3 regions of the Oceanobacillus timonensis genome follow, and region 2 is predicted to be linked to each of the others. Evidence: predicted binding sites of a transcription regulator. Region 2 holds the regulator's gene; each other region holds the start of a gene.

Region 1 (8,483 bases), 1.2 Mb from region 2:
CTTATATTGCTTCTGACTTCTCTTGGCATCTCATAAGTCTTTTAAGTAGACTTCTTCATATTTCAGGCTTCTCCAAAAGCGTTCAATCATGATATTGTCCAATGCCCGTCCCTTGGCGTCCATACTGATTTGTATGGATGGTTGTTCCTTTAAAAGATGAATATATTTTGAGCTTGTGAAATGGCTGCCTTGATCACTATTAAATATGTCAGGTGTACCCACCGTGAATGCACGTTGGACAGCATTTAGGACAAAATTCATTTCCAGTGTCTGATCCAATTCCCAGCTAATAATATAGCGGGAGTACCAATCAATAATCGCTGTTAAATACATCCAGCTATGATGCAGGCGAACATAAGTTATATCAATACTCCAAACTTGATTCGGGCGGGTAATATTCACTCCTTTCAATAAATAAGGATAAATACGATGCTGCAGGTTCCGTCTACTCAAATTCGGACCTGGATAGATGGCTTGAATGCCCATTTCACGCATATGACGCTGTACCCTTTTCCGATTAATATTCACCCCTTCTTGATTCAATAACTGGGTAATTCTGCGTGAACCGAAGAACAGAAATTTGGTATAAATCTCATCAATACGATGTTTTATGGCAACTTCCTCGGCAGATGGCAATACAGGCTTATAATAAAGACTGGAGCGATTGATTCCAAGCAATTTAGCCTGTTCTGAGATAGACAGATCCGAATCTTGCCACTCCACCAATTCCATGCGTTCTTTTTTAGTCATGGTAGATGCCAGATTTTTTTTTTGAGCCACGACAATTGCGTGGTTAATTTTCCGACTTCTGCATACAAGTTTTCTACTTGTTCTTCATGTTCGGCTCTCATTTTTTCTAAGTCTTTGTTTTGCTTTTCAAAGATTTGAGGCATCTCTTGCAGAAACTGTGTTTTCCATTTATGAAGCTGATTCACATGGATTCCATGTTCCGATGCTATCTGACTCATGGACTTTTCTTCCTTTAAGATTTCTAACACGATTTGTGATTTGAATGCGGATGTATATCTTTTTCGTTTCATATACCTACCTTAACATCTCCTTTTTTCGTGTCTAGATTCTTGGGTCCATTATAAAAAGCGAACAAAAACTGGTCGAGGAGTTAACAACAATCAATTTTGTTCGCATTTTATACTTATAAGTATATTTCATCTTGTTTTAATTGTTACAAAATGAGTTAGGATTAGTCAACAGTTAAAAAAGAAACACGTCTATTCATTTATATCAGATTCATTATTAGTATTAAATGTATCGGAATCTTTTGTTACATAGGGGTTCACACTTTTATCCTTATTTCTATATTTTTCACCAAATAAATCAAAACTCAAATAATCATCATATTTTTTTATCAGATCAGATAATTTTAACCCATAAACAGCACTTTTAATTGAATGAAGCTGTTCTGGCTTTCGCTCGTCTGAATCAATATATTCTTTTATGTATTTTCTTAACTCATTTAATTCATGATTATTCCATGATTCTTTTGATAAATTACTTTCATATTTTTCTTGTTTCAATTCAAGATTCCATGTTCTTTCTTTTTCCATAAATTTAATAATTTCATTTTCCACACTTCCACGCATTTTAAATTCTTTTGCGAACAATTCGTTTGGTGTTACATCTAATATTTGAATTATTTTTTCCAAATTTTGGAACGTTGGATAATTAATACCTCTTTCAATTTTAGATAAACTTTGCAAAGTGATCCCTACTTTGTCTCCTAATTCTTGCTGGGTAAAACCCTTTAGTTTTCTTATTATTCTAATGTTATTACCTATGGATTTTAAGTCCACCTCAATACACCTCAATTCGTAATTAATTCCTTGGGTATCATTTAATATAAAAAATATAAGATATTCAGTTGACAATTAAACTCACAAGGATTATAATCGCTTCACAAGCTAATATTAATCCTTTAAGTATTAATATGTTCATTTTTCACCAAAAATATTCAATTATATTAATATCACAGGGTTAATTATTGTGATAACAAGCAAGCTTTTTTGGCATTAAAATTATCACTTTATTTCATATCTTAATATTTATTCACTTATCACTAATTATAACATGAATAGTACTAACTATTCTTTATAGAAAGGAGTGAGTACATGAGTATGAATGAACGCCATTCTAAGAAACGTATCAACATGAGGATTAAAAATGACAATGATTTTACTAGATTAATCCCTTTAAAAAAAGTATCTGAAAATGTTTATGAAGATGATAGTAAAATTATAGATGATGTAACTTTTGACAAAGCTAAAAAGCAAATAAGAAAAAGAAAGCAAACTATTATTGACACAGTAAATGACGAAAAGTTAGAGGAAAAATAGTTGAAAATTATATATACTTTTTATGATTATTTTCTTTCCATCTTTGACTTTTATTAAAGGAGGGGTGAAATGATACCGGAAAAACCACCGGAGGAGCTATTGATAGACCAATTAAGCCGAAAATTGTATCTTACGGAAATGGAAGAAATACTGCTTAATCTTACCTATAACTTGATGTCAGACAAACTATACGCAAAAGAGGATGCCTTTTCAGAACTAATAAGATTAATAAGATTATTAAATTATGAACAGGAAAGTATCATGGACGATATTATTCGCTTAGAATACCTTGTATTTGATGAACAGGACCAATAAAAATTTAATACTAATTATAATTTATTAAACACTAAATAATTCTAAACGAATTAATTTAGTTTTTTTTTGTTTTAGGGAAATACCATGTACATTCATCAGCTTAACCAACAGAACGTATATTCCTATAAATTAATATACAAACTTAAGTTCGTATCAGGAGAGGGTATGATGAAAAAATATTTTACGATGGATTATACGGATGAACCTCGTCGAAACATATAAAATGTCTCGATATCCATTGATGATGGAGAAAGAAAAAAGTAAATAAAACCCAATCAGCTACATAGGAGAAGCTTATACTCCACCATAAGCCATGTTCAATAAAGCCAATATACAAATAAAATAGCTCAAGTATAATGACAAAAATAGACCAATAAAAAATATAGAGAGTCACCGATAAGACCGTTTTTTTTTGGTAGTAACTGGAGAAAAAAATAGTTTACAACAAAATATAAACCAAATGCGTTTAGTAATTGAATACAAAATGTTTCTGCTTTTGTTCCTGGATAATCCCATAAAGGATAAACAAACATCAATAAATCTGTAATCAATGCTAAAATAATGACTACGTAGCAAGTAAGAACATATACAGAGAATTTCTTTTTATCAGAAAAAAATAAGAATGCTACCCAGCTTATAATAAAGTTGATTGCCGCAATCAGTACCATATAGACACCTACTGTAATAAATTTCGTGATTTCTGCGTACCTATCTCCAATGCTTATACAAGAATAAAGAGAAAATAACTATATAAGTTGAATGAAAGATTCTACACCGATATGAAGACAATTATAGTGGCTGTGAATTAATACCGATATAAAATTTAAATTCAACTTATATTTTTTAAACAGTCGAATTTTTAAATGAAATAATACGGCTCTCGTGTGTTAAATGACAATAAAGATGTTTCGTTTATTTAAAACTTCAATTCTTAAGCACTGTCGTCCTATGAAGTAGCTTTCTTTTTCTTCGTTGTTGTCTTTTTAGTAGTTGTTTTCTTTTTAGGCTTCGTCGTTTTTGGTTTATCACTCTTAGCTCTATCTAACGATTCTTGCAACGCATCCATTAAATTAACCACATTATCCGGCTTCGCTTTAGTTTCTCCGCCAATTTCAACTTCTTCATTATTCTTTTTAGCCTCAATCAGTTCCATGAGTGCTGTTCTATAATCATCCTTATATTTTTCTGGTTCAAATTCAGTAGTGAGTTGCTCAATCAACATTTTAGCCGTATCCAGTTCTTTTTTGCCAACAGATTCTTGACTAGGTACATTAGGAACATCCCCAACCGCCCGAACCTCATCAGGATAATGGATTGTCTCAACCACTATAGCATCTTTATACACTCTTATTACGGCAAGTTGCTCTTTAGAGCGTATCATCATTTTAGCAATACCAATTTTACCAGTATCCGTTAATGCCTCTCTCAATAGTGCATAGGCTTTTGAACCACCCTCATTAGGTGATAAGTAATAGCTTTTTTCAAAATACACCGGATCTATTTCTTCCAGTTGAACAAAATCAACAATTTCTACAGCTTTATCTTCTTGTTCTTTTTTAAGGGCTTCTAATTCTTCATCATCCAACACTACAAATTTGTTGCTGGCATATTCATATGCCTTTACGATATCCTCATTTTTCACATCTTCATCGCAATTCGGGCAAGTCTTTTCATACTTTATGGGTGTCTTGCATTTCTTATGAAGGTTGCGCAGTTTAATATCTTTATTTTCAGTTGCAGCATGCATTTTGACTGGTATATTGACCAGACCAAAACTAATGGTTCCTTTCCACATCGTGTGCATTTTCCGACACTCCTTTTTGATTTATTTTGCTGACTTGTATGTTTTTTATACAAAGATTTGAGGCATCCTATTTAAAAGAGGTGATATAAGTGGTGGAATGGATGAAACCAATTGAAAGATCAGATATGCCAGAAGGCGATGAATGGGTGTACGAGGTTAAGTATGATGGGTTCCGATGTGAATTAAACTGGACTAATAAACAGGTTACTTTGACCAGTAAAAATAACCATGATATCTCCAATAAATTCCCCGAGATTATTAATTGGTGCAATGATAATTACAATTACTTCAAAAGCAAATTACCGCTAAAGATAGATGGAGAACTGGTCATTTTAAACCATTGCTACCAAGCTAATTTTGCTTTAATCCAAGTACGGGGAAGAATGAAAAGTATTGATAGGATTGAAAAACAGTCGGCTGCTAGACCGGCAACGTTGATGGTGTTCGATATTACAGAAATAAGAGAGAAGAAACTTACTCAAAATAATTTATCTTTACGAAAAGAAATTCTTTACCAACTTTTAGAGCCAATCCCTGATAATGAGGTTTTAAAATATGTAGAAACATTTACATCTATTGAAGAAATCCAAAAGATTGTTTCTGAATCTAAAAGCGAAGGAGTTGTAGCAAAGAAAGTAAACAGCACGTATCAAAAGGGAAAGAATCATCATGATTGGTTTAAGATTAAAAACTGGAGAGAGATTCAATGTATCTTAACAGAGTATAACCCCAGTAACGGTTATTTTGCTGTTGATGTTCTTGAGGATGATAATTTAATAAGTGTTGGAACATGCAAACATGGATTGCTGAAGGAATCAGCGGAAACGGTGCAAAAGCTTTTTAAGAAGCAAGGGAAATTAGTTAAGGGCAGTTATCATCTACCACCAGCTATAACCAGCATAATCAATACATTAGATTTATACGGTAGTGAATTAAGAGAACCTAATTTTAAAAGTATTAACCCCAATATTTCATATACAGAATGCACGCTAGATAAATTACAGTTAGACATGGCACAGTTGCCGATTGAAGTATCAAATACTGATAAATACTTATGGCCGGATGTTTTTAAAAAGAAAGACCTTTTGGTTTATATTAGAGAAATATCACCTTGGATGCTGCCATTTTTGAAACAACGTGCTTTAACAGTCATCCGATGCCCAGACGGAATAGAGGAGGAATCGTTTTTTCAAAAAAGTCTTCCAGACTACGCACCAGACTTTTTGTCATCTGATACTATTGAAGATTTAATTGTATGCAATCAGTTAGAAAGTTTAGTTTGGTTAGCAAACCATGGTTCAATTGAATATCATGTGCCTTTTCAACGAATTGGGCAAGTTACTCCGTTAGAAATTGTATTTGATTTGGATCCACCTGATAGAAATCTTTTTGCTTTGGCAGTAAAAGCAGCAAAATTATTGAAGCAAATGTTAGATGATTTAAACCTTGTTTCTTTTGTAAAAACGTCTGGAAATAAAGGAATGCAAGTATATATCCCTATAAAAGAGGGGAGCATGACTTACGATGAGGCAGGGATTTTTACAGAGGCAGTAGCTAAAACTTTGGAAAGAGCATATCCAAATGATTTTACTACCGAACGTTTGAAAAAAAATCGAAACGGAAGATTGTATATAGATTATGTGCAACATGGTCAAGATAAAACATTGGTTTCTCCATACTCACCAAGGATGACAGAAGAAGGCACTGTTTCAACACCTCTATATTGGTACGAGGTGAATGAAGATTTAAAACCAACCGCATTCACAATCGCGAACACAATAGAACGCGTTCGTGAAATAGGATGCCCATTTGCTGGATATTTCGAAACGGGTAGAAAACAAAAACTAGATAAGGTGTTGAAAATGGTTAAAGATTAAAAGCCCTCATGCTTGGGGGCTATATTATTATTTAACATCATTCCCAGCTCTATGACCACCGACTAGTTTAGCGCGAAATCTAGCCATGCCACCATCAAGTAAGCTAGAAGCATGTAGCAGAGAAGTATATCCGAATTTACGTCGTATAAAGTCTATAGTCTTGTCTAATTCTTCATTTCGGATTGTCTCTTCCGCCGGCTCGAATAAATTAAGTTGCAATGATTGTTTATGCTTTAGACCACCAAATGTTACGTTAACAACTCTTACAGGTGTATTTTCCTGGTAATGCTTATAAAAGATATATACCATATATTCTTTCAAATTTTTTGATGAATCGGTCGGGACAATTTTCATCTGTTGACTAAAACCGGATTGTACTACATCTCGAGAATATCCAATGGACAATTTCAAAACGCTAGTCATCAGATAATTTTTTCTTAACCTAGCTACATTTTCGTCTGTCATCTCTCTAATGACAACTTCAATATCGTGCATATCTTTGTAATCTCTGTTTAAAATCTGATTTCTGGAAAATGATGTACTTTTAGGTTTATAAACCTCTGATAGTAGTGTGCGATCTATTCCATGCGCATGAAAAAAAAGCTGTTCCCCAATCACACCCAAATTATTTTTTAGTTTCCTTAAATTAAATTGTGATAGGTCCTCGATACTGCGAATGCCCATTCGATTTAACTTTGCTTCCGTCTTTCCCCCTATACCCCAAAAATCGGTCAAGGGTCTTATTTTCCAAACTGTATCTGGAACATCTTCATATCGCCATTCGCCAATAAAACCGTTTGTTTCATCATGTTTCGCTTGGTGATCAAGTGCTAACTTGGCTAGAAGGGGATTATCGCCGATACCAACAGTCAATACTAACCCAAGTTCTCTCCATACATCATTCTGTATTCTCTTCGCTATATCGTGAGTACTACCGAAAAGCTTATGTGTTTTAGTGACATCAAGAAATGATTCATCGATAGAATAAACTAACAAATCTTCATTGGCAACGTAGCGTTTAAAAATGCGTAGTATTTCTAAATTTTTTTTTAAATACAATGCCATACGAGGTTCAACAATTTCTATATTTGCATTACGCGGGATCTCGTAAACCCTTGTTCCCGTTTTAACTCCATACTCTTTTTTTACCAGAGGGGACGAGGCTAAAACCAAACCACCTTGATTATCTGGTTTGGATACAACCGCAATCCGGGCTGTTAAAGGATTTTGATTTGTTTCGACAGCCTCAACACTTGCAAAGAATGACTTCGCATCTATACACATAATATCTCGCCTTGGCTCGTTTCTATAATCAATCATCAAAATATCATCCACAGCAAACTCTCCTTACGAATATATGTTTGTATATATTATACGAATAAACGTTCTTATATTCAATAGAAGAAATGCTTTTTTATTTATCCAATTATTTCATGCTTTTAATACAAATACTGCATTAGTCTATATTTTCTTGTTAATGTACCTTTATATTAGATATCCTCATTAATACGATGAAGATTGTCTAATGTTTGATTTTGAAAACCCGGGAAACAAGGAGGTGGATAAAATAAAAGAAGGAGCAGCCGATGTAGTTATTAACTATATCGAAGGCGCTCCCAATCAAGTTTGAGTGATAAAATTAAATTAGTACATTATGGAAAATAGATCATTTGTTTTGTAATAGCTATTAATTAGATTTTTAAACGTGTCTGATATTGTTATTTATTACCTTATCTTTAATTATCTTTTGCTAAATCTTTACGATTTGGAGCCATAGGAGGCTGTTCTAACCATTTATTTTTAATCATGATATTAGCTCCATCTTCTGAAAGTTTCTGTACCTCAACGGATAATCTGTTATACATTAAACCCAAATCTGCCCTAGGACTTTGAGCAATACCTACACCATAAAAGCCAATACTTGTCGAAATCAAAGCAGCTGTTTGAAACATCATCATTTTATCAGAAAACGTATATGTAGTACTTGTCGTCATCTCTGTATCCCATGTCATCGGTGCGGGCAGACTACTTTCCTTTAATTTTTCGCTAAACAATGTAATATGCTTTTTAGCTACTTCTATACATCTTAGTATAAATTTTGTAGTTTCCTTTGACTTAGCAACTTGACTATATCCA
Region 2 (8,483 bases):
TAAATATACCATCTCTGTCGATATCATAACTGCTGGCTTTTTCCTGTATGCAATCTATGACAGTGAAATTTAATTTTTCAGCAAGGACTGTTAATTCTTCATATTGTCTTTGAAGCGATGTTTCCTGTGTTTTTTTATCCGTACTTACCCGGCAATAAATAATCGTTCTCAATGTCCTATCCTCCAATGGCAAACCGTTCTTGTCCACTTCCCGGGTTGTCCTTTTTTACCATTTATTTTCCTTCATTATAAATTCTATTAATACGTTATAAAATAAGCAAGGAAATAAGTTATCCTGTTCCAAAACCTAAACAGTCGTAACCATCATTACATATAAAAAAAGTAAAGCAATAATAAAAGCTACAATATAAAACGCGTCAGACTTCATTAGTTTTTCAAACATTTTAAAACTCCCCTTCAGTTATTTTATAAATTCACGGAACAGCTGTTCTAAAAATAGTATATAAAGAACAACTGTTCTTGTCAACACTTTTTAGAACGTTTGTTTGTAAAAGATAAAATTACATGCTATACTGTAAATAACAAATACCTATGCCAGAGGGGAGAAAATCATGACAAAACTTTCAAAAAGACAGCAAATGATTTTTAACTTTATTAAAGAAGAAGTAGAACAGAAAGGCTATCCGCCTTCTGTCCGGGAAATTGCAGTAGCTGTCGGTTTAGCTTCAAGCTCTACTGTTCATGGTCATTTAGAAAGATTAGAAAACAAAGGATTTATTCGTAGAGATCCAACCAAGCCCCGCGCAATTGAGGTTATATATGGTAATGAAAATGAAGCACCCAGAGATAAAGCCATTTATGTACCGGTAATTGGTAAAGTTACCGCAGGAATTCCTATTACTGCGATTGAAAATATTGAAGAATTTGTTCCCGTTCCCAGCTCTTCAGCCGGACCGGATGATAACCTGTTTGTACTAATTATTGAAGGAGAAAGTATGATTGAGGCAGGCATTCTGGATAATGATATGGTTATCGTTAAACAGCAAAGTTCTGCTGATAATGGCGATATTGTTGTGGCCATGACCGAGGAAGATGAAGCTACTGTGAAACGATTTTTTAAAGAAAAGAATCGATTCCGGCTGCAGCCTGAAAATCCGACAATGGAGCCTCTCTATTATGAAAATGTAACGATTCTTGGTAAAGTTATCGGCCTATATCGCCATATCCATTAATTGAAAAAGCTCCCAAACTGCTGTTCAAACAAGTGCTATTCCAATGAGGCCTATAGACAGCTATACAAATATTTCACGAATAAGAAGTTAACAGACATCCATTTAAAAGATGTCTGTTAACTTTTTAACATAAATCGCGCGTACGCTTCATATGTTTGTGTAAAAGACAAGCCTAAGGAGTGAATCGCCTTGACGGAAATCATTAAAAAAAGATGGATTTATATTCCGATAATCATCATTAGCTTTGTATTCGGTCTTGTTTATTTAACCAAAGTAGCTGACTATTTGACCCTCCCATTTCTATCAGTACTTTTGCTCATTCTTACTTTTCTGGAAGTCTATCCAGGCAAAAATTATTTTTCCCGGAAAAACATCATCAAAATGCTTGCTGCTCTTCTCATCGTTTCCCTTGCAGCATGGTACCAAATTACAGTTTTTATCCTTGGATAAATAACTTATTTTTCACATCTCCGTTTATTCCCTTCACTTGATTCGAAGCGATGCAGCTTCGTATTTATCTATAACAAAAGACACCTCTCTTTACTGGTAAATGTTACATGCCAATAAAGAAAAATGTCTTTTGATAAAAAGCGATTTATTTATAGCCCTAAAAAGAAGCTTATCGGCTTCTAAGCGCGGGCTTGCAAATACGATATAAGTAATGTAAATCCTATCACACATAGGGTTCAATACCCCACTAACTTACCTTATGTTCCAAACGTAATCTGTCAGCCACCATGGCAATGAATTCTGAGTTCGTCGGTTTTGCTTTGGAAATATTAATGGTGTAGCCGAATAAAGCAGAAATAGAATCAACATTTCCTCTGCTCCAAGCAACCTCAATTGCATGACGAATCGCTCTTTCAACACGAGAAGCAGTTGTACTGAACTTTTTGGCGATATCCGGGTAGAGTACTTTCGTAATGGACCCTAACAGTTCGATATCGTTATAAACCATCGTAATTGCTTCTCTTAAGTACATATATCCTTTAATATGCGCAGGTACGCCGATTTCATGAATAATATTTGTTATATTTGCTTCCAAATCTTGTTTCCTTTTATCATCTGTATTGGTTTTCGTTATATTCGTCACTCTTGGAGCAGTAAGTCCCCGTACCTGAAGGATTTGATCAGCCAGGTTCTGTATGTCAAATGGTTTCAGAATAAAATAAGAAGCCCCTAAATCAACAGCTTTCTTCATTACCTCTTCCTGGCCAAATGCTGTCAGCATAATAACATGCGGTTTTTTAGTTAAGTTCATTTTTTTAATTTCACTTAATACAGCTATACCATCCATATGCGGCATAATAATATCTAACACCAAGACATCTGGTGTCTTTTCCTCAATTAATGTGATACAATCCTTGCCGTTTAATGCTGTTCCAACAACTTCAATTTCATTCTGTTGACCAAAAAAGTCCTCCATTAATTGGATTAACTCACGATTATCATCTACAAAACATACTGATATTTTACTCACTAAAAAATCCTCCCTTTTGCTTTTTATGCACCTATTACTTATTCTACAAATAATAAGAATATCCTCTTAAAAATCAAAATAAATTTGATTTATTTCGATTTTCTTTAGCATTCTCCCTTTTTCTCTGTTTTTCAACATCCTTCGACAAACATTTAAAGCTTTATTGTATCCGTTTTCATTATAACAGATATAGATGTATTTTTTTCAAGAAATTTAAAATTTAACAATTTATGTCCATATTGTCATACAAAAACTTGTGATAACGATCGTTATCACAAGTTTTTGTATGACAGTCTTATTTCTTTGCGTTTGGAAAGAAGGAATAGCCTGCAATAAAGCTTCCTTTTATGCTGCGGATTCATTCTCGTCCGGCTGAATAATATCAGCATCTTCCAGCATCCATTCAATATGAACACCATAACCGGAAGTTGGATCATTTACAAATACATGTGTTACAGCACCAATAATTTTATCATTTTGAATAATTGGGCTCCCGCTCATTCCCTGTACAATTCCGCCTGTTACTTCTAACAAGCGCGGGTCTGTGATTTGAATAACCATTCCTTTTGTAGATGCTGATTTTTGAGGAACACTGCTGATAATTTCAACATCAAATTCTTCAATTTTTTCCCCGTCTACAACTGTTAAAATTTTTGCAGGACCTTCTTTTACTTCATGGGACAATGCAACGGGAAAGGATTCTTCATATTTCTCATGATTGACCCCTTTCTCTAATTTTCCAAATATCCCAAAGTCCGTATTTTTCGTTATATTACCAATTCGTTTTTCCTGTGTTTGAAAAGATGCTTGTTTTTCCCCGGGCAATCCATTATCACCTTTTTCAATGGATGTAACAGATGAATGAATAATCGATCCCTGTTTAATATCAATCGGTTTCTTTGTATCCATATCGGAAATAACATGCCCTAAAGCACCGTATTTCCCTGATTCCGGATCATAAAAAGTCATTGTGCCAATACCTGCTGCCGTATCCCTGATATATAAACCAATTTTATAAGCTTTTTCTTTTTTATCAAAAACAGGCTGTAAGTTGGTTTCCATAAACTTATCTCCACGCTTCAATTTGACTTGCAGCGCTTTGTTTTCTTTACCGCTATGATCAACAATCGGTTTGATATCTGTCATATGGTTTATCTTCTGTCCATTTATTTCAACAATCGTATCACCGACATTTATTTTGGCGGTTTCCCCTGGAGATTTTGCTCCTTCTGATACTTTCACTTGATGATGTCCGACCACCAGTACACCCTTTGTCTCTAATTGTACGCCGATGGATTGTCCCCCTGGTACGATTCTGACATCTTCCAGGTCTTGGTACTGTTTATCATTATCCTCCTTATTTGTACGTTCTCCTTTATTGAAAAAGGGAAGGATGGGATGGTCTTGAAATACTTCTTTATATCCTTGCATGGAAGTTTCTGCGTGGATAACGGAAGGGGAAATAAAAAATAACATAAAAACAAGTGATAAAAGCGGGCTAATGAGATATATCCACTTGTTCTTGCTTGGTCTCTGCATGAATCGTCTCCTCCTCTTACAAAAAATATGATCTTTCTGTACCTATACTTTTTGCAGTTGGAGGGCAGTTTAAACTGGAACAACCTATGTGATATGTGTATCTTTTCCTCTAAAAAAATGGATAAACGAATGTATAGTGTGTTATTCCTCGGATGCAAACGGACACGCTGTTGACGGAATTTGTAAGTATAGGAAAAAGAAAAAACCGGTACTTTTATTGTCCGGCTTTTCCAGGTTTTTATCCCTTTAATTTGATTTTTTAAAACGGTCCGCTAATGCTACCATTTCCTTCGCATGTTCTTTCGCAGTGTCAGTTAATTTTGTTCCTGTAACCATTCGGCTTAACTCTTCAATTAGTTCTTTATCATTTAATTCGACGACGGAAGTAAAAGTGCGGTTTTCTTTTTCTTTTTTCTGGATAAATTTATGCGTATCTGCCATTGCAGCAACTTGAGGAAGGTGGGTAATACATAGAACTTGTGATTCTAACGAAACTTCATGGATTTTTTCAGCAATCGCCTGGGCGACTCTTCCACTGACACCTGTATCCACTTCATCAAAAATAACACTCGTAATGCCTTGATGCTTTGAAAAGATTTTCTTTAAGGCAAGCATAATTCTTGATAACTCGCCACCTGAAGCGATTTTTGTAAGATCCTTTAAAGGTTCGCCAACATTAGTGGAAATACGAAATAATATTTTATCATAGCCGTTTGATTTCAGCTTTCGTTGTGCAGAGTCCTCAAAATCAATGGAAAAGGTCGTTTTTTCCAAATAAAGATCCTTCAATTCCCGGTGAATATCTTTTGTTAATTCTTCAGCAGCCTGCTTTCGTAAATAATGAAGCTGATCTGCCTCCAATAAAGCATCTTTTTCCAGCTCATCAATTTCAGTGACCAGTGTATTTAAATGCGATTCCCTGTTTGTAATCTGTTCGATTTCTTCTTCCACTCGACCTAAATAGTCTGTCATTTCTTCCACTGTTGAACCATATTTCCGTTTTAATCTGTTTAATTCATCGATTCGTTGCTCAATCTCATTCAGACGTTCCGGATTATATTGCAGTTGGTCAAGATAATTACGGATGTCATATGTGCTTTCTTCCAGCATATAATAATGATTGGAGATGTTATCTAATATTTCGGCAATAAAAGGATCCAAATCAGAGGCATCCTGCAAGGAACGCTGCGCCTGGCTGATTAAATCCAATCCGCGTTGTTCGCCATACAAAGCAAAATAAGCGTCAGAAAGCGATTGGTGTATTTTTTCATAATTTGCCAACTGATTGCGTTCTTCTTCTAAATCTGTATCTTCATTGGGTACAAGCTGTGCTTCTGTTAATTCCTGCTGTTGAAATTGAAGCAAATCAAGACGTTGCGCCATCTCTTGTTCATTATCATTCAAACTGCGGTACTTTTTCTTCCATTTTTCCAGTTGTTCATAAATATTCTGGTAATCCTTTTTAGCTTCTTTCATCTCATCTCCGAGATAAAGATCTAAAAAGTCAATATGCTGCTCATTATCCATTAATGATTGCGTCTCATGCTGACTATGGATATCAATCAATGTCTTTCCAAATTCACGGAGAATAGCCAGTGTCACTAATTTACTATTCACACGACAGATGCTTTTTCCGGATGAGGTTATCGTCCGTTGGAGCACAATTTGCTCATCGCTGATTTCAATCCCGTATGCTTTTCCGACTTGGTAAATAGGGTGTTTTTCGTGATCGATGAAAAACAATCCTTCAATCTCTGCTTTATTTGATTCATGTCGAACAAAGTCAACCGAACCTCTTGCACCAGCCAATAATTGGATAGCATCAATGATAATGGATTTCCCTGCGCCTGTTTCACCGGTTAACACCGTCAGTCCTTCTTGTAAGTTCAGGGATAGTTCCTCAATAATCGCAAAGTTTTTTATAGATAATTCCGTTAACATGCTGCTCACCCCGACTAAATATTTTTAAAGCATTCCAATTAATCGATTTTTAATATCCTCCGCATGTTCCGGTGTCCTGCATATAATTAAACACGTATCATCACCGCAGATGGTTCCCATAATCTCTTCCCAATCTAAATTATCAATTAAGACACCCACTGCGTGCGCATTACCGGGGAGTGTTTTTAAAATAATAAAATGACTGGCATTTTCAATTTTGACAAACGTATCTACAATCAACCGCTGCAGTTTCTGTAATGGATTAAACCGCTGATCTGCAGGTAAGCTGTACTTATACTCCCCGGTACTTGTCGGTACTTTTACCAATTGCAATTCTTTAATATCCCGGGAAACGGTTGCTTGGGTTACGTTATAGCCAAGATTTTTCAATGAATCAACCAGCTCATCCTGTGTTTCAATGATATTTTCGGTAATTAATTCACGAATTTTTATATGACGCTGTATTTTACTCATTTACAAACCCTCCTTTATTATGACGCTGCTAAAATTATTGGATTAATGCCTGCTGCGCTTCCTCCACAACCTTTTCTAAAACAACTTCTTTAGACGTTCCTTTATTTTTCCATTTAAAATGCGCCAAAAATTCAATGTTCCCTTCTGTTCCTTTGATGGGTGAATATGTGATATCCATTAAGGTAAAAGAAGCTTCCTGAGCGTAATGGATTACTTTCTCCAAAACCTCCAGGTGAATTGCCGGATCTCTTACAATTCCTTTTTCACCAACCTGCTCTCGAAGTGCTTCAAATTGAGGTTTTATTAATGCAATCACATCATTTTTTTCATGAAGCAATGTCGCAAGCACAGGAAAAATATGCTTTAAAGAAATAAAAGACACATCGATAGAAGCTACCTCAGGACAGCCGGAATATAACATATCCGGGGTAACATGCCTGAAATTTGTTCTCTCCATACTGATAACGCTGGGGTCATTACGGAGCTTCCAATCCAATTGATTATAGCCGACATCAATCGCATAACATTTTTTAGCGCCATTTTTTAAAGCACAGTCTGTAAAGCCTCCTGTTGATGAGCCGATATCCATAAAGATCTTATCTGTTACATCTACCGAAAAAGATTGAAGTGCTTTTTCAAGCTTATAACCGCCTCTGCCTACGTATTTTAAAGTCTTGTCTTTGATTCGGAGTGGTTTTTCGACAGCAATAAGACTTCCGGGTTTATCCATGCGCTCCTCCCCGGAATACACCAATCCTGCCATACAAGCCCGTTTTGCACTTTCCATGTCTTCTGCCAATTCTCGTTCCACCAACAATTCAGCAATTTTTTTCTTTTTTTTCATAAACCTGTTCCTTTACCTGTTTAATGGTCTCTTTCACTAAAGTAATCCGTTAACGCTCTTAAAAGAGAATCCTCTGCGTCCGCTAATTTTAAGCTTTCATATGCTTTTTTTACATATTTTTCTTTTTGAGCCATTGCACCATCAAGTCCTAACAATTTTGGATAAGTACTTTTTTCATTCAGCTCATCGCTTCCGACAGGCTTACCTAACTTTTCTTCTTCTCCGGAAACATCAAGAATATCATCCTGCACTTGAAAAATAAGCCCTAAATAGTGTGCATATTTCTCTAAATAATGTAGTTGATCCGCTGTCGCATCCGCTAAATATGCTCCTGCATAAATCGCAAACCGGATGAGTTCTCCTGTTTTTAATGTATGAATTTCTTCCATTTTCTCTAAAGAGACAGACTGTTTTTCAGCTTCCATATCAAGTATTTGTCCGCCGACCATCCCTTTAGGACCACTGCAGGCTGTTAACGTTTTGGTAAGGGTTACTTTCTGATCTGAGCTGAGCAATGGATCGCTTAAAATCAGCTCAAAACTGTATGTTAACAATGCATCACCGGCAAGAATCGCTGTCGCTTCATCAAACTTTTTATGATTCGTTAACATACCACGGCGGTAATCATCGTCATCCATCGCCGGCAAATCGTCATGAATGAGTGAGTAGGTATGTACCATTTCAAGAGCAATAGCGGATGACATTGCTTTTTGTACATCCTCCCCGTATGCTTCGTAGCTTGCAAATAATAAAATCGGACGTAATCTTTTTCCGCCTGCATCTAAAGAATACAGCATTGATGATTTCAGATTATCCGGTATTTCAAGTTTATCAAAGCAGCTTGCATATGCTTTTTCCAATTCTTCCCGATAATATGTTAAATAGGCTTGCAATCGTTCATGCATCTTACTTGTCCTCCTCTACATCAAACGGTTCCAGTTCACCCTGCTCATTTAAAATTGTAACCATCTTTTCCTGTACATTGGTTAATTTTTCATTGCAAAGCTTGGAA
Region 3 (8,483 bases), 2.6 Mb from region 2:
AAATAGCGGGCCATATCGATAATGTGTTCATTGGAGAGTCCGGTGAGCTCCTTATGCTCGCTGGGATTAATATGCTTTAAATCCAGTAATACCAAATCCGCTAATTCCAATACTTTATCCAAATGTTTTATAAAGTGAGGAGAGCGGTTAAAGCATCCGGCAGAAGTATCGATAGTGGTGTGTACGCCCAGTTTTTTCAACTCGGTAAATAAATCGAGTAAAAATTCTACCTGAAGCAGAGGCTCTCCACCGCTGACAGTTACGCCTCCATTCGTAGACTGAAAGAATGGAAGATAATCTTTAATGTCTTTCACCAGTTCTTGGACAGACATTTTCTTTCCTGCTCCCATATCCCATGTATCAGGATTGTGACAAAATTTGCAACGTAATAGACAACCCTGGGTAAAGATAACATAACGCAGCCCGGGTCCGTCGACGGTTCCACATGTTTCAATGGAATGAATTCTTCCTTCTTTCATGATGCTCTCCCCCTTATTTCCGATGCTGAAAATCATTTAGCAGCAAGCGCCCAGATGATTTGTTGAGCGCCTGCTATTGTCTTCGCTCACGAACCTTACAGGCTTTCGTGGAAGGTCCGGTTAATCACGTCTATTTGCTGTTCCCTTGTCAGTTTAATAAAATTGACCGCATATCCAGAGACTCGGATTGTCAGCTGCGGATATTCTTCCGGATGTTCCATCGCGTCTAATAAGGTATCACGGTCGAGCACATTGATATTCAAATGATGCCCGTGTTTGGCAGTATAACCATCCAGTATGCCCGCTAAGTTGCTTGTTCTGGTATCTTCATCTTTCCCCAGCGCTTTCGGTACGATGGAGAAAGTATTGGAAATGCCATCCAATGCGTATTGATATGGCAGCTTGGCAACGGAACTTAAAGAAGCCAGGGAGCCGTTTTTATCGCGGCCGTGCAATGGGTTTGCCCCTGGAGCAAATGGCTCTCCTGCTTTACGTCCATCCGGGGTATTCCCTGTTTTCTTTCCGTAAACAACATTCGAAGTAATCGTCAAAATAGACTGTGTTGGTATGGCATCGCGATACATCGGATGTTTCTTGATTTTATTCATAAAGTCTTTGACGAGATTGACAGCAATCTCATCTGCACGATCATCGTTATTACCGTATTTCGGATAGTCGCCTTCGATGTCATAATCAACGACTAGCCCATCTTCATCGCGTATTGTTTTTACTTTCGCATATTTAATAGCACTTAAAGAATCGACAATGACGGATAATCCTGCTACACCACAAGCCATGGTCCGTAATACATCACGATCATGCAGCGCCATCTCCAGACGCTCATAGCTGTATTTATCATGCATATAATGGATAATGTTTAGTGCATTGACATATAATCCGGATAACCAATCCAAGAGGTTATCATATTTTTCGACCACTTCGTCGTAATCCAGATATTCTGACGTAATCGGCGCATAGTTTGGAGCGACCTGCATTTTCAAGTTCTCATCTACGCCGCCATTAATCGCATACAACAGTGCTTTTGCCAAGTTGGCGCGTGCACCGAAGAATTGCATTTGTTTCCCGATGCGCATGGCAGATACACAGCAGGCAATGCCATAGTCATCGCCATAAATCGGACGCATAATGTCATCATTTTCATATTGGATGGAACTTGATTTAATTGACATCTTTGCACAATATTTTTTATAGTTTTCCGGCAGTTTGGCAGACCAAAGTACAGTTAAGTTTGGTTCTGGTGCTGGACCTAAGTTATCTAATGTGTGCAGAAAACGGTAAGAACTCTTTGTAACAAGCGGACGTCCATCTTCTGCGATACCTGCTAATGATTCTGTCACCCAAGTCGGGTCTCCGCTGAATAATTCGTTGTAATCCGGTGTTCTGGCGAATTTTACGAGACGCAACTTCATGACAAAATGATCAACAAGCTCTTGCGCTTCTTCTTCTGTTATAACCCCATTTTTAATATCTCTCTCTATATAAATATCTAAGAATGTAGAAACACGCCCCAGACTCATGGCAGCACCGTTCTGTTCTTTGATTGCAGCCAAATATGCTAAATAGAGCCATTGGAAGGCTTCCTGTGCTGTTTGTGCCGGTCTGGCAAGGTCAAATCCATACGTTTCTCCAAGCTTTTTCAAATCTTTTAGAGAACGAATTTGATCGGAGGTTTCTTCCCGTTCACGGATAATGTCATCGGTCATGGTGCCGTTACCGATGAGGGAAAAATCTTTTTTCTTTGCTTGTATTAAATCATCCACTCCGTATAGGGCAACACGCCGGTAATCTCCAATAATACGTCCGCGCCCATAAGCATCGGGGAGGCCTGTGATAATACCTGCTTTTCGAGCTTTCAAGATTTCGGGTGTATAGGCATCAAAGACACCTTGATTATGCGTTTTTCGGTGTTCCGTAAAGGTTTGAACAACATTATCATCGACATGATAGCCATAGGATTCTGCAGCAGCCACAGCCATGCGGATACCGCCAAATGGCATTAAAGCACGTTTAAAAGGCTCATCTGTCTGTACGCCGACAATTTTTTCTAATGATGGATTCAAATAACCTGCGCCATGGGAGGTAATCGTGGAGACAACCTTTGTGTCTACATCATAGACGCCGCCATTTTCACGCTCTTCTTTGGTTAACTGCATGACTTGTTTCCATAGCTCTTCTGTTGCTTTCGTAGGTCCTGCTAAAAAATCTTCCTTTCCTTCATACAAATGATAATTTTGTAAGATAAAATCACGAACATCGATTTCTTTTTGCCAGTTACCCTCAACGAAACCGTCCCAAGGAACTTTTCTCACTAAGTCTTCTGCCACTTTCATAATAAAATCCCTCCTCTTGGTTATTGTGAAATATTTCACAATAATCCCTATCTTTATTATAACGGTTTCAAAATAAAAAACAAGTGAAATACTTCACAATTCATGAAAGTTCAAAAAATATTCATTTTTTAAGTTTGTACGAAAATGGGGCGTGATGATTGTTTTCTATGATATCTTTGCTAAAATAAAGATATTGGCTATTTTTAACATCCTTTTGCAGAAAGAAGGTTTCATCGTTGTATATATTAATTCTCGTGGGAATGATTGCAGGTATGATGGTTCCAATGCAGACAGCGGTCAATAATCGGCTGACTCTATTTACCAAAGCTGTTTTACCGACATCTTTTTATTCCTTTTTAACAGGCACGATTATTTTATTTATCATTAATCTGATGATGAACCTCGATAAATTTACGCTAACGTTTTTTGAATCACAATCTTATTCGTATGTCTGGTTTGCCGGCGGGGTACTGGGTGTTATTTTTCTGACAGGAAATATTATCTTGTTACCTAGAATTGGTGCGGCTGTGACAGTGATTGCAACAGTCACAGGACAAATGGTTATCGGCTTATTTATTGATACATTCGGGTGGTTTGATGCAGATGTAAAACCATTGCATGTGATGCATATTGTTGGTGTACTTCTGTTGATTGCCGGCATTATATATATGAATGCGAAAAAACAGGCAGGTGCTGCGAAGAACCATTCCCGTCTTTGGATTTTAGTCGGATTAGCTACAGGAATGATGCCGCCGATGCAAACAGCTATCAACAGCAGTTTGCGGTATGAGGTAGATTCTTTTATTTATGCGGCTTTCATATCATTCGTCGTAGGAACTGTCGTGTTATTTATCATGGCAATGCTTGTGAATAAGGGAATCAAAATAACCCGTACTTCCGGAGATATAACATTAAAGCCACGGCATTTCGCCGGGGGTGCGCTCGGTGCGGCATATATCGCTTCCAATATTATACTAATGCCTTATCTTGGTGTGACGCTGACGTTGATGTCTACTATCCTGGGGCAAATTGTTATGGGACTTATCATTGACCACTTTGGCATGTTTAACTTACCTAAATATCCGATTGACCAAAGAAGAATCATTGCTGTGTTGATGATTATCGGCGGTATTGCATTATTAAATTTCTTTTAAAAATAGAGCGGCTTTTCTATCGATTAGAAAGCTGCTCTATTTTTACACGGCGAGGTAGTAAACAGGCTTTTCGTATAATGTGAAATGTGTATTTTGATACATCTGCAGCCTGTGAAGGGCAAAGGAAAATTCAACTGGAAAATACTGCAGGATATCATCGACACGTTGTACTTGCAGCTGTTGCAGCATAAATGTCGGGATACAGAAATGATACGCAAAATGGTTGGCTTGATGTTCTTGTAAGTCAACAAAAAGAGAATGCATAAAACGCTGATCTCCTTCATGGAAAAAATAGTGGCATAGTTCATGTCCGAAGATTTGCCACCTATTTTGAAGCGTCGAGCAGGGAAGGACAATAAAGTTATCTATCCGCATGCTGATGGACTCCGAATAAATAATTTCAATGTTTAAAGCGTCTGCAATAGCAGAAATGGAAAGTTCCTCCGGGTCTTGAATATCCAGCTGCTTGTATAATGCTTCAACAAACTTTTCTACATCTGAATAACACATCCGATTTCCCTCCTTTAATTGAGAATATACGTTCGGTTTAACGTGCTAAAAAAAGGAGTAGTACCTACACCTTTTTAGCTTCTTTATTATGAAAATGATACATCCTATTCTTACTGATTGGCATTCCCGTTATCTGTGTTTTTTCGGTATAAAATATAGTGTATCACATTTAATGCCTCTTGTTTTTCTTCCTCTGTCATGCGCTTCCAATTACGAAACATTACCGTATCTTGTTCAGACATTGGTTCGGGCAGGGAAGTATCTTTTTTTGAGGGAGATGTCGTCGATTTACCTAAAAGCCAATCTACAGAAACACCATATAACTCCGCCATTTTATGTAGACTGTCCGTATCTGGGTCACGATATTCTCTTTCATAGCCAGATAAAGTACCGTTTGAGATGCCAAGAAGCTTTGATGCCTCAATTTGTTTTAGTCCCGCTTTTTCTCGCGCTTCTCTTAATCTTTGGGAAAGAATTTTCATAGTATCCACCTCAATATAGAGATAATACCATTTTTAATAAAAACATTATTATTTTTAAGCGAAATGCAAATTTTATTATATTAATATATTGACTTACGCAAAACGCTTAATTATACTTTAAGTAGAAAAAAATAATGGATGGAGTGATTTAGTGGAAATTCATGAGAAAATTGAGTTTATCAGACAGCAAAAACAGGTAACAAAAACACAAATTGCGAAAAAATGTTCCAAAACGCCTGCATGGTATACCAATATTTCCAAAGGGAAGACAAAAATTGATGTAGATATGCTGGAAAAAATAGCAGAAGCATTAGAAATCGATGTAAAAATGTTATTTGACAAGGAACTGAATGATGCATTAAATAAATGCAAAGAGCTTTTATAAAATAAAAACAAGAGATTTTAAACACCTTAGAAAAATGACGCCTCAACGAGCTTGCATGATAGTGATATTGTGAAGAGCGCCACATAGATATTTCCTCATAGAAAATCTCTCAATCTGAAAAATTTTATCCTGTTATAATTTGTAATTTAGGTTCTATCTCCTCGTTAAAGAAGGAGGTAGTTTTTTATTAGCTAAAAAAAGATGTGTTTTATTCTATAAAAAAAAGGGTAAAGTTTGTAAATTCTTCAAGAAGTTCTGTGAAAGATTATATGTATGAAAAGCGTCTTTCTTAATGCCTGGCTTTTGCATTACGATCTATCTTTCTTACTTTGCAATTAGAAATAATCCCTGTAAAACGTGTAGGTACCTCAACAGCAGAGAAAATCCAAGAAGTCTATGTTTTTATCTCCGAATAAATAGTGAATCATTATCGAGTGCAGCATAAAAAGCTCCATCAATTTGTAGCTTTTCCAACATATATTTTCATGCTCAAAAACGTAACGAAAGGACGAGCAAATATGGATTCGAAAAAATTAACGAAACGAATATTGATCGCCTTGATTGCAGGTGCCATTGTTGGTGTGGCGCTGACATTTGCTCCTGAAAGTTTTTTTGGACCTCTGGATAAATACATATTAGATCCTATTGGCCAAATTTTTATCAATCTCATTATGATGTTAGTTGTTCCGCTTGTATTTGTATCCATCGCGTTAGGAACAGCTGGACTTGGAGACCCGAAAAAATTAGGGAAAATTGGTATATCTGCAGTTGCCTTCTTCTTAACCACAACAGCCATTGCCATCTCTTTGGGATTAGGTCTGGGTTATTTGGTTAAGCCGGGGTCTACGGGAGTTTTTGATACATCAGATGCTGATTATACACCGGATGAAACCCCGCCAATTATGGATACACTGATTAATATTATTCCGGAGAACCCAATGGAAGCGCTGGCATCCGGAGAAATGTTACAGATTATTGCATTTGCTATTTTTATCGGGGTTGCTTTGGCCTTTTTAAGTAATAAGACAAAAGGAATTTATCAACTATTTGAACAGGCAAACGAAATATTAAACTGGTTAATTACGGTAATCATGCGATTTGCTCCGTATGGGGCGTTTGCTCTGATTGCTTCAGCTATCGGTGATGCCGGACTGGATGCAATTGGTTCCATGCTGAGCTATATGTTAACTGTTATTGCAGGGTTGCTACTTCATGCTTTCATTGTGTATTCTCTTGCTGTCTGGTTAATAGGGCGTGGAAACCCCATTAAATTTTTCCGGGTATTTTTCCCGGCAATGGTGGTCGGATTTAGTACATCCAGCTCTAATGCAGCACTTCCTGTTGCGATGAAGACAGCCCAGGAAAAGCTTGGTGTAAAGAAAGCTGTCAGCAGTTTCGTCCAGCCGCTTGGCGCGACGATTAATATGGATGGTACAGCCATTATGCAGGCTGTTGCCACAGTGTTTATTTCTCAGGTCTATGATATCCCGCTCGGATTGACCGATTTATTAATTGTTGTTCTGATTGCGACATTGGCAAGTATTGGTACAGCTGGAGTGCCTGGTGTCGGATTAGTTATGCTGGCAATGGTGCTTGGTCAAATTGGCCTTCCTGTTGAAGGGATTGCCTTAATTATTGGTATTGACCGTCTCCTCGATATGTTAAGAACCTCTCTAAATATTGCTGGAGATGCTGCTTGTGCATATATTATATCTGAACGTGGCGATTGGAATGACGACAAAACAGAAAATGCATAAATGATGATAAATTTAAAGTAAAATTATTTTTTAACAAAGCGAAATCCGAACGAATATCAATGCTGATGGAAGAATTGGATAATGGTTTGGATTTCGCTATTTTTTTTATAAAAATTGCTGTGACACGTTACCAGCCAAGCTTTTTTCCTTGAAAATATCTCCTAATTCTGTAAAATTAGAAACTAACCCTTTAAAAATGTCACAGAATGTTCTAAAATAGAAATAGTTAACAAAATATTTTAATCCTTTTTTTAATTCTATTTGTAATCGTTTCCAATTAAGATGAATGAGGTGATTAGATGGATATGCAAGCAATACCGGCACGTGAAGGGAATCATAATTTAAAAAACTACGAGGATTTTCGAAACACTTTTTCTTGGGAAAGTGTGGAGAAGAATTTTTCCTGGCATGAAACAGGAAAAGTGAATATGGCTTATGAAGCAATTGATAAACATGCAGATAATCCGGATAAGAAGGATAAAATCGCATTACTATATTCAGATCCTGATCGTGAAGAAAAAGTTACTTTTGATGAACTCCGTTTGCAAAGTAATCAGTTTGCAAATGTGCTAAAGAAATATGACGTACAAAAAGGAGATCGTGTTTTTCTTTTTATGCCAAGAAGTCCAGAATTTTATCAAGCCTTTTTTGGCATTTTAAAAATTGGTGCTATTGCAGGACCGCTGTTTGAAGCATTTATGGAGCAAGCGGTAGGGGATCGTTTAGAAAATAGTGAGGCACGTGTATTAATAACAACACCTGATTTACTCTATCGTATTCCTCAAGATAGACTGCCGCATTTAGAGAAGATTGTTTTAGTAGGGGAGCATGAAGAGCAAGAGGATCAGTATATTGATTATCATTCCGAAATGAAGCAGGCATCTACCGATTTTGATATGGTGTGGATGGATAGAGAAGATGGCATGCTGCTGCACTATACATCCGGTTCAACTGGGAAACCAAAAGGCATTCTGCATGTGCATAATGCAATGATACAACATTATGCAACCGGAGAATGGGTATTGGATTTAAAAGAGAACGATGTCTATTGGTGTACAGCAGATCCTGGCTGGGTAACAGGAACAAGCTATGGTATTTTTGCACCTTGGCTGCATGGCGTGACAAATGTGATTCGCGGTGGACGTTTTTCTCCGGATGACTGGTATCAAACATTACAAGATAATAAAGTTACCGTTTGGTATACAGCGCCAACCGCTCTACGGATGCTTGTAAGTCATGGCGAGGAGAAGGTCAGGGAGTATGACTTGTCTGCGCTGCGTCATATCTTGAGTGTTGGTGAACCATTAAATCCCGAAGTAATTACATGGGGATTAAAAGCATTTGATTTGCGTATCCATGATACGT

What was found. The regulator LexA, encoded in region 2, represses DNA repair genes until DNA is damaged. The targets are predictions, from matches to a motif close to CGAACATATGTTCG.
Region 1: B7E05_RS06585 (Y-family DNA polymerase) is a predicted target of LexA. The motif match lies at 7,698-7,711, and genes of this name have one in related genera.
Region 3: B7E05_RS00820 (ImmA/IrrE family metallo-endopeptidase) is a predicted target of LexA. The motif match lies at 4,516-4,529, and genes of this name have one in related genera.

The regions. Positions count from the first base shown of each region.
Region 1 is NZ_LT800497.1:1,366,650-1,375,132, reverse strand. It holds partial or broken gene B7E05_RS06620 (IS3 family transposase) at 1-1,040, opposite strand, end outside; gene B7E05_RS06615 (helix-turn-helix domain-containing protein) at 1,230-1,811, opposite strand; gene B7E05_RS06610 (hypothetical protein) at 2,127-2,351, shown strand; gene B7E05_RS06605 (hypothetical protein) at 2,421-2,666, shown strand; gene B7E05_RS06600 (hypothetical protein) at 3,014-3,334, opposite strand; gene ku (non-homologous end joining protein Ku) at 3,613-4,470, opposite strand; gene B7E05_RS06590 (DNA ligase D) at 4,560-6,347, shown strand; gene B7E05_RS06585 (Y-family DNA polymerase) at 6,375-7,631, opposite strand; gene B7E05_RS06580 (DUF3231 family protein) at 8,084-8,483, opposite strand, start outside.
Region 2 is NZ_LT800497.1:2,614,633-2,623,115, forward strand. It holds gene B7E05_RS12755 (YneB family resolvase-like protein) at 1-172, opposite strand, end outside; gene lexA (transcriptional repressor LexA) at 573-1,193, shown strand; gene B7E05_RS12765 (hypothetical protein) at 1,383-1,643, shown strand; gene spo0A (sporulation transcription factor Spo0A) at 1,891-2,673, opposite strand; gene spoIVB (SpoIVB peptidase) at 3,019-4,212, opposite strand; gene recN (DNA repair protein RecN) at 4,459-6,153, opposite strand; gene ahrC (transcriptional regulator AhrC/ArgR) at 6,178-6,627, opposite strand; gene B7E05_RS12790 (TlyA family RNA methyltransferase) at 6,662-7,471, opposite strand; gene B7E05_RS12795 (polyprenyl synthetase family protein) at 7,492-8,376, opposite strand; gene B7E05_RS12800 (exodeoxyribonuclease VII small subunit) at 8,378-8,483, opposite strand, start outside.
Region 3 is NZ_LT800497.1:63,528-72,010, reverse strand. It holds gene pflA (pyruvate formate-lyase-activating protein) at 1-479, opposite strand, end outside; gene pflB (formate C-acetyltransferase) at 575-2,830, opposite strand; gene B7E05_RS00825 (DMT family transporter) at 3,067-3,984, shown strand; gene B7E05_RS00820 (ImmA/IrrE family metallo-endopeptidase) at 4,027-4,494, opposite strand; gene B7E05_RS22490 (helix-turn-helix domain-containing protein) at 4,605-4,976, opposite strand; gene B7E05_RS00810 (helix-turn-helix domain-containing protein) at 5,128-5,361, shown strand; gene B7E05_RS00805 (dicarboxylate/amino acid:cation symporter) at 5,880-7,118, shown strand; gene acsA (acetate--CoA ligase) at 7,418-8,483, shown strand, end outside.